2 regions of the Vreelandella piezotolerans genome follow, and region 2 is predicted to be linked to the other one. Evidence: predicted binding sites of a transcription regulator. Region 2 holds the regulator's gene; the other holds the start of a gene.

Evidence for each region. Region 2 encodes FNR, which switches genes on or off when oxygen is low (the NO sensors DNR and NnrR bind a similar motif). Its sites were predicted from a motif close to TTGATNTANATCAA; they were not measured.
Region 1: a site for FNR is predicted at 2,360-2,373, ahead of frdA (fumarate reductase (quinol) flavoprotein subunit). Genes of this name have one in related genera too.

The regions. Positions count from the first base shown of each region.
Region 1 is NZ_CP048602.1:3,445,965-3,450,615, forward strand. Features, by position in the region: gene GYM47_RS15795 (succinate dehydrogenase/fumarate reductase iron-sulfur subunit) at 1-438, opposite strand, end outside; gene frdA (fumarate reductase (quinol) flavoprotein subunit) at 435-2,222, opposite strand; gene GYM47_RS15805 (anion permease) at 2,502-3,971, shown strand; gene menH (2-succinyl-6-hydroxy-2,4-cyclohexadiene-1-carboxylate synthase) at 4,009-4,651, opposite strand, start outside.
Region 2 is NZ_CP048602.1:3,071,608-3,076,258, forward strand. Features, by position in the region: gene GYM47_RS14100 (sulfite exporter TauE/SafE family protein) at 1-592, shown strand, start outside; gene hemN (oxygen-independent coproporphyrinogen III oxidase) at 756-2,183, shown strand; gene fnr (fumarate/nitrate reduction transcriptional regulator Fnr) at 2,242-2,991, shown strand; gene ttcA (tRNA 2-thiocytidine(32) synthetase TtcA) at 2,981-3,889, opposite strand; gene GYM47_RS14120 (3'-5' exonuclease family protein) at 3,965-4,615, opposite strand; gene GYM47_RS14125 (putative nucleotidyltransferase substrate binding domain-containing protein) at 4,621-4,651, opposite strand, start outside.

The sequences.
Region 1 (4,651 bases), 370 kb from region 2:
CTGCCGATAGCGCGCCAGCTGTTCAGGCGTTTGTGTGTGGGGCTGCGCCTGGCCGGGATCAAAGGTCTGCACCGGGTCCTGTTCGATCAGGTAGGGCTTCACCGCCGCCAGGTGCTCCAGGAACAGCGCCATGTCCACGACCAGGTCCCGCTGCACGGGGAAGTGCGCCAGCGGTTCGATACGAATCTCGCCAGGGTAGTCGCGCAGGAAGGTTTTACAGCCCAGCTTGGGAATGCCGTTGACCATGACGCCACAGGAGCCACAAATCGCCATTCGGCAAGACCAGCGGTAGCTCAGCGTGCTGTCCTGCTGCTCCTTGATATGGTTCAGCGCGTCGAGAAGCGAGGTGCTGTCCTCCACAGCAACGTCGTAGGTTTGCCAGTAGGGTTCCGCTGCGCTGTCGGGCAGGTAACGCTTGATGCTGATGTGCTTGTTCATGCCTTGCCTCCCTTGGCCGCATCCCCGTAAACCCGCGCGGCCGGGGCCGAAAAGCGGGTATCCACCGCCTGCCAGCGCAGCTCGGCGGGCGCATCACCCTGGTAAAACACCTGGCTATGCTTGAGATAGCCCACGTCGTCACGGGCCTGCAGGCCCTCGTCCAGGCGCTGGTGGGCACCCCGGGATTCGCGACGCTCCAACGCGGCCAGGCACGACGCCTCGGCGATCTCCAGCCCGTAGCCAAACTCCAGGCACTCCAGCAGCTCGGTATTGAAAATCTTGCTGGTGTCACTTACTCGCACCTGGGCATAGCGCTGGCGCAGCTGGCGAAGGGTATCCAACGCCTGCTGCATGCCTGCTTCGGTGCGGTAAATGCCGCAGCCGCTCTCCATGGCCTGCACCATGGCGTGCTTGAGCGTCACCCAGGATTCACCGCTGCCCTGGCCATCGCAGAGCGTGGCCAGCCGCGCCTGCTGCCGCTGGGCCTGCGCCTGCAAGACCGGCAGCGCCACCCAGTCGGTGCGGGCAGCCCGCTGGCTGGCCTGCTCCCCAGCCAAGCGGCCAAAGACCAGCAGCTCGGTCAGCGAATTGGAGCCCAGCCGGTTGGCCCCATGCAGGCCTACCGATGCGCACTCCCCGGCGGCGTACAGACCCGCAATGGTCGTTTCACACTGGGGATCGGTTTCGATGCCGCCCATGGTGTAGTGCACCGCAGGCCGAATCGGGATCGGCTCCTTGACGGGGTCGACATTGATATAGGATTTGGCCAGCTCGCAGATGAACGGCAGGCGCTCATGCAGATAGTCGGCGCCCAGGTGGCGAAGGTCGAGATAGACCACGTCGCTGTCGCCAAACTTGCCGGTACGCCCGGCCTGCTGCTCCTGCCAGAACGCCTGGGAGAGCTTGTCCCGAGGGCCCAGCTCCATGTACTTGTTTTCCGGCTTGCCCAGGGGTGTTTCCGGGCCCAGGCCGTAGTCCTGGAGGTAGCGGTAACCCTCCTTGTTGAGCAGAATACCGCCTTCCCCCCGGCACGCTTCGGTGATCAGGATGCCCGAGCCGGGCAGGCCGGTGGGGTGGTACTGCACGAACTCCATGTCGCGCAGCGCCACGCCGTGGCGGTAGGCCATGGCCATGCCGTCACCGGTGACGATGCCCGCATTGGTGTTGAAGCGGAACAGCCGCCCGGCCCCGCCGGTGGCCAATACCACCGCTTTGGCACGCAACAGCAGCAGCTCGCCCGTGGCGACTTGCAGAGCAATGACCCCCACCACGGCCCCTTCATGCACGGCCAAGTCCAGTACGAAGTACTCGTCGAAGCGTTCGATTTCGGGGTATTTCAACGAGGTCTGAAACAGCGTGTGCAGCATATGGAAGCCGGTCTTGTCGGCAGCAAACCAGGTGCGCGCCGTTTTCATGCCACCAAAGCGGCGCACCTGTATGCGGCCATCGGGCTGGCGGCTCCAGGGGCACCCCCAGCGCTCCATCTGCACCAACTCCCGGTAGGCGTGGCGCACGAAGTAGTCCACTACGCCCTGCTCCACCAGCCAGTCGCCCCCAGAAACCGTGTCGTCGAAGTGCGCCTGAAACGAGTCCTCGTCACTGGTCACCGCCGCCGCGCCCCCCTCGGCCGCCACCGTGTGTGAACGCATGGGATACACCTTGGACACCAGCGCGATGCGTTGCGCGTGACCGCCCTGTTTGGCCTGCTCGGCGGCCGCTATGGCGGCCCGCAGGCCAGCGCCTCCACCGCCGACGATGACGATATCCACATCCTGCTGCTGCATGGCACCCCCTTGTGCGGCTGCACTACTCATGACGGTCTTCTCATGACGCGATTCCGGCCTGCGCACGGCTTGCCGCCCTGCTGATGAAGCGACGTTATCACAGCCCAACAGGCCTTCGGCCTTGATCTAAAGCATGATTGATATGGATCAAATAACGCGCGACTTGCCTTGCCTATGCTGTTGATGACATCGGTGAAACACCACGCTGGAACTCACCCTCGGCTGTGCTCACTCAGGCAAGGCGCTACGGCTTGCCGATAACCTTATCGAGAGGTCGCCATGAACCTCAGCGCTTCGCTCCGCTCTCGCTGGTCGCTGCTCGCGCCACTGACCACCACGCTGGTGATCGCCCTGCTGCCTACCCCGACCGGGCTACCGCCCCATGCCTGGTACTTCTTCGCCATCTTTTTAGGCTGCGTGGTCGGCCTGATTTTGGAACCCCTGCCCGGCGCGGTCATCGGTCTGGTCGGCGTCACCCTTTCGGCGCTGCTTTCCCGCTGGGTGCTGTTCTCCCCAGAGCAGCTGGCCAACGACGGCTTCAACGCCGCCAACCAGGCTTTCGCCTGGGCGGTCTCGGGGTTCACCAATGCCACCGTATGGTTGATTTTCGGTGCCTTCATGTTTGCCCTGGGGTATGAAAAAACCGGGCTGGGGAGGCGTATCTCGCTGTGGCTGGTGCATGCCATGGGCAAGCGCACGCTGACCCTGGGCTACGCGGTGATGATCGCCGATGGCATTCTGGCACCTTTTACGCCGTCCAATACGGCGCGCAGCGCAGGCACCATCTATCCGGTCATTCGTAACCTACCGCCGCTGTACGACTCGCACCCCAACGACCCCAGCATGAAGCGCATGGGCAGCTTCCTGATGTGGACCGCCATTGCGGCCACCTGCGTGACCAGCTCGATGTTTCTCACCGCCCTGGCGCCGAACCTGCTGGCCATCGCGCTCACCGAAAGCGCCACGGGCATCCATATCGGTTGGGGACAGTGGTTCGTGGCGGTGGTGCCGGTGGGGGTCCTTCTGCTGCTGTTGGTGCCGCTGCTGTGCTACTGGCTGTGCGCCCCGGAGGTAAAGGCCGGGCATGAGATCTCCGACTGGGCGAAAGGGGAACTGCAGAACCTGGGCCCGCTGACCCGCCACGAAATCGTGCTGGTCATCATGGTGGTCACCGCGCTGCTGCTGTGGATCTTCGCTGGCGACCGGGTATCGGCGTCGCTGGTGGGGCTGGTGGTCATCTGCGGCATGCTGCTGACCGGCATGGTGAGCTGGAACGACATTCTCGACAACCGCGCCGCCTGGAACACCTTCGTGTGGTTTGCCACCCTGGTGGCTCTGGCGGGCGGCTTGAGCCAGGTAGGCTTCGTGGGCTGGTTCGGTAACGTAGTGGGTGGGCAGATCAGCCACTTCGACCCGCTGCTGGCCATGGTCGCCCTGGTGGTCATCTTCTATGTGTTGCACTACCTCTTCGCCAGCGTCACCGCCCATGTGACCGCCCTGCTGCCGGTCATACTAGCGGCGGCGTCGGGCATTGCGGGGCTGGACATGCAGCTGTTCATTCTGCTGTTGCTGCCCACCCTGGGCTTCATGGGCATCCTGACCCCTTATGGTACCGGTCCCAGCCCGGTGTATTACGGCAGCGGCTACTTGCCCAGCGCGCTGTACTGGCGCCTGGGGGCCATCTTCGGGCTGCTGTTCCTGGTGGCCTGGCTGGCCATTGGCCTGCCCTGGCTACTGTTGATTCAGTGAGCCATGTACCGAGTCAGCGAACCCTGCGCTGCCGCGCTTAGCGCGGCAGCGTCTGTGCCAAGTGCCCTGCCATGGCCTTCGGGTGTTCCACGTGCAGGTTATGGCCGCCCGGCAGCGCCCAGTGGCGCAGGCGCGGCGCGTGCTGCGCCAAGCGGTTGGCCAGGGTGTTGAACTTATGGTCCCGCAGGCCGGAGAAATAGCCCACGCGCAGCTCGGTCTCGGCCAGCCAATGCCATAGGGAGGGCTGCCGACCCAGCGAGGTGGCCCGCAGCATATGCGCCACGGCGGGGCCACGGTTGGCCAACCGGCGCTGTATCTGACGCTGGCGCTGTGCTGGCGTCAAATCGGCAAACACCGGCTGCTGGTACCATCCGGTCAGCACGTCGGTCAGCGGCGACTGTTCAAAGCGCTGGGCCCAGTGCTCATCGTGGGCGCGGCGCGCTTCCCGCTCTGGCGCGGCCAGCCCGGGGTGCGCGCTCTCCAACCACAGCGCCTCCAAACCGGCGGGCCGCTGGCTGGCATAATAGAGCGCCAGCCGGCCACCCAGGGAGTAGCCCAGCAGGCCATAACGCACTACGCCCGCCTCGGCCAGCGTATCGCTAAGCCAGTCATGAAAGTCCGCAAAAGAGCCCACCGCAGGCACTGTGGGCTGCCCATGCCCCGGCAGGTTCAGCGCCAGG
Region 2 (4,651 bases):
GCTCACCTTTGCCGTGCCACCCAGCATGCGACACCCTGCCCGTATGGGTGGATTATTGCTCGGCTATAACCTAGGGCGCATCATGAGCTACATGACGGCTGGCGCTTTGGTAGCCGGACTGGGCACCTTGATCTCACTATCGCCTCATGCACGTCTCGCGCTACAGGTCGTCGCGGCGGTGATGCTGATGTTGATGGCGCTGTATATCGCTAACTGGTGGAAAGGCTTATTGAAAGTGGAAGCGATAGGGCGCAGGCTTTGGCGCCATATCGAACCCATCGGCAGGCGCTTGATGCCCGTCGTGTACCTGCCCCAGGCGTTTGCTTTAGGCGCCCTGTGGGGCTGGCTACCCTGCGGATTGGTCTACTCGATGCTTGCTTGGAGCTTGGCCATTGCCGATCCGTTACAAGGGGCGCTATTGATGGGTGCCTTTGGTTTGGGCACCCTGCCCGCGCTGCTTGCGACGGGCCTAGCGGCACGCCAGCTCAGCCACTTGATTCGCCACCGTGCCACACGCAGTATCGCCGCGCTGACCATCATCAGTTTTGCGCTGTGGCAGCTCTGGACGTTGTTCTCCCCTACCGGGCACTGAGCCTATCGACGGGCCGCACTTTCTCACCTTTCTAACTAGCTTAGCCGCTTCGGCATGGGCTTTTACGCCATTGCTTGATACAGCTCAACGCATTGCGCTGCCCCCTGGCGTAGCATGAACGCATCCGTTCACTCGCTTGTTCTGTTACACCGGAGCGTTGCCTATGCCCGTTCATGCTACTGCTGCCCACGCTCAGCCCACTTCATCAGTGGCTGAGGCCACTGCATGGGACGACGCCCTGTTACGTCGTTACGACACGAGCGGCCCGCGCTATACCTCTTACCCGACAGCGCTGTCGTTTCACGACGGCTTCACCGCCGACGATATGGCCCAGGCACTAGAACGCAGTAACGCCAGCCAAAAGCCACTGTCGCTCTATGTCCACGTCCCATTTTGCCGCAAGATCTGCTTCTACTGCGCGTGCAACAAAATCGCTACGAAAAATACGTCGCTGGCCGAGCCCTACCTGTCTCGGCTAGATCGTGAGATGGTGCTCACGTCGCGCCATTTAGATACCCAACGACCGGTGCAGCAACTGCATTGGGGCGGCGGCACGCCGACGTTTCTTACCTTGGCGCAAATGAGCGATTTGGTCGACCGGCTTGATGCCCGTTTTGGGTTATCGAACGCGCCAGATCGGGACTATGCCATTGAAATTGACCCACGCGAAGCGGATGTCTTTACCCTGCGACATCTCCAATCGCTAGGATTTAACCGCCTAAGCCTTGGCGTTCAAGATCTCGATCCGCAGGTTCAAGCGGCGATCAATCGCGTGCAGCCCCGGGTGCTCACCGAAACGCTCATGGACGAAGCGCATCGGCTCGGCTTTCGCTCGCTCAACCTCGATTTAATCTATGGCCTTCCCTTTCAAACCGAACGGCGTTTTGCCGAAACGCTTCGTCAGGTCATCGAGCTGGGACCAGCACGATTATCGGTCTTCAACTACGCCCACATGCCGACCCGCTTTGCACCCCAGCGACGTATCCAGTTGGCCGACCTGCCCAGCGCCGATGAAAAGCTGGCCATGCTGCACACCACTATCGAGATGCTCACCCAGGCGGGCTATGTGCATATTGGCATGGACCACTTTGCACGCCCCGACGACAGCTTGGCCCAGGCGCAGCGCAACGGCACGCTGCAGCGTAATTTTCAAGGCTACTCTAGCCACGCCGAGTGCGATTTGATTGGTTTGGGCGTATCCGCCATTTCTCGGGTCGACGATATTTACGCCCAAAACCCTACTCAACTCGCCCACTATGAAGCCGCTTTGGATGAAGGTAGGCTGGCAACGATAAAAGGACTACGCTTAAATAAGGATGACCTAATAAGAAGAGACGTCATCGAGCGGTTCATGTGCGATATGGTCATCGATCTCGACGCGATCGGTCAGCGTTGGCATATCGATGCGGCAGACTACTTTGCCACTGCCTTCGAGCGACTGGCGATCGCCGAACGGGATGGCCTCGTACAGCGTGAGGGCCTTCGGCTGAGCGCCACGCCGATCGGGCGATTGCTCATTCGGCATTTGGCCATGGCCTTCGACACTCACTTACAACGTCAGGATGGTCAGCGCTACTCGAAGATCGTGTGAGCGCCTTGAGCCGCCTGCCCCCTGTGCCTATGATGGCGAAAGAAGAAGGGAGACTCCTATGCCATATCCTGCCAGCCAACGACGTTCACTGCTGCAAGAGGCGCGCTGCCAGACGTGTAGTCTAAGCTCGCTGTGCTTACCGCTCGCCTTGGAGCTCGAGGATATGAGCCAGTTCGATGCGATCATTCGCCGCCGCTCGCCGTTGAAGAAAGGCGAACCCCTGTTCCGCCAAGGGGACGCTTTCACCAGTGTCTATGCGGTGCGCTCGGGTAGCTTGAAGCAGGTCACCAGCGAAGGCAACGGCCATGACCAGCTCACCAATTTCTTTCTACCCAGCGAACTAGTGGGTTTGGACGGCATCGACGAAGAGCACTACCCCGGCACGGTGATGGCTCTGGAAACGACGACGGTGTGCGAAATTCCGTTCGACCGCCTGGACTCGCTCTCCGAGGAGCTGCCCGAGCTGCGCGGCCAGCTCTATCGCAGCATGAGTAAAGAGCTGCGCGACGATCGGCGAATGATGCGTCTACTGTCGCGTAAGACCGCGGATCAGCGGCTGGCGAGCTTTTTGATTACGCTCTCTGATCGCTTCCGGCGGCGGGGCTACTCGCCATACAGCTTCCGCCTATCCATGTCCCGGGCCGATATGGGTAACTACCTGGGCCTAGCGGTCGAAACGGTCAGCCGCATTCTTAGCCGCTTTCAGCAGCAGGAGGTCGTGGCCGTCTCAGGGCGCGAGGTCAATATTTTGGACATGCAGCGCCTCATTACCCTGGCAGAAGAGGAGGCGCCAACGATCACACGTTGAAGGCTTGGATGCGTCCTTCCATCAAGGCCGCCTGCTTGGCTTCGAGACCGGCAAAGTCGAATAGCTCGCGATCGGCAAGCTGCGAGGGTGCCACGTTGGTGACTGCTTTGAACATGCTCTCCAAGCGCCCAGGATGCTTCTTGTCCCACTCCGCCAACATCTCTTTGACGATTTGTCGCTGCATGTTCGGCTGCGACCCACACAAATTACAGGGAATGATGGGAAACGCCATCTGCCGCGAAAACTCAGCAATATCCGCCTCTTTACAGTAGGCCAGCGGGCGGATCACGATGTTTTTACCGTCATCCGAGAGCAGTTTCGGCGGCATGGCTTTTAGCGTACCGCCGAAGAACATGTTCAGAAACAGCGTTTCTAGAATGTCTTCGCGATGGTGGCCGAGGGCAATCTTGTTCGCGCCGATCTCTTCGGCAAACCCATACAGCGAGCCGCGGCGCAAGCGCGAGCAGAGCGCGCAGGTGGTTTTACCCTCCGGGGTTTTCTCCTTTACCACCGAGTAGGTGTCACGCTCGAGAATGTGATACTCCACCCCCAGCTTATCCAAATACTGGGGCAAGACGTGCTCTGGGAAACCAGGCTGTTTTTGGTCCATGTTGACCGCCACCAGCGAAAAATCGACCGGCGCGTTGCGTTGCAAGTTGCGCAAAATCTCCAGCATCGTGTAGCTATCTTTGCCGCCGGAGAGGCACACCATGACCCGATCGCCATCCTCGATCATGTTGTAATCGATGATCGCGTTTCCCACTTCGCGCCGCAGGCGTTTTTGCAACTTGTTGAATTCACGCTTCTGCTTGGCATCCTGCAGCTCGTGCTGCGTGGCGGTAGGCTCGTCAGACGCGCTGTCTGACAAAGTAGGGTCAAAGTAGTCAGGTGATAACATGGTCGTCGCACTGCCGGTGGGTAAAGGAGCAGTGTGTATTCTAACAACACTCCGAAGCTCTACCCAATACAAACCCTAGGCGGTCAGGGCGATCTCGCGCTGCAAACGTAGATACAGAAGTGCACTCGCGGTGGCTTCGCTGGTCACGCTAGGCCAGATCAGCCGTGGCAGCCGCCAACGGGTCAGTGCCTCGCCAAGCGATTCGAGGGTATCGACCTGCGGATGCAAACGCCGTAGCTGTCGCCCGTGCAACTTGGCAACGTCGACCTGGGCGTTGGGTAAACCGAACCCCAATACGCGTTTGAATAGCCCGTTGAGCGGCTCGATCGTGCGCTCTAACTGCCAACCGACGAGCGGCCGATTCCCGATGAATTCGGCCAGCTCTGTCAGGCATTCGATATCTGGGGAGCGCGGGGTATCCGTCGCGTGTAACTGCTGATGGCGGCGCAAGGTGGCAGACACCGGCACGGGAGATTCTGACAGTGTGGCCCACCAGATACGGCTTGTGTGCACACGCCGCGGACTGAGCACGACGGCCGCCACGCTAACGACATTGGGCTGACCGTCACTCACCTGGCAGGCCATCGCGACCGACTCCTCGCCCATGTACGGCTGAAATAGCCACGCGTAGGGCGAATCGGCCCATCGGCGTCGATCGCTTTCCCGCTGCAGCAGCGTTCTTAACGAGCCGCTCAGCAGCGTCATGTGTCGATCTAACAAGCGCATTCCGCTCACGAATACTCCAAATGATAGCGGTGGGAA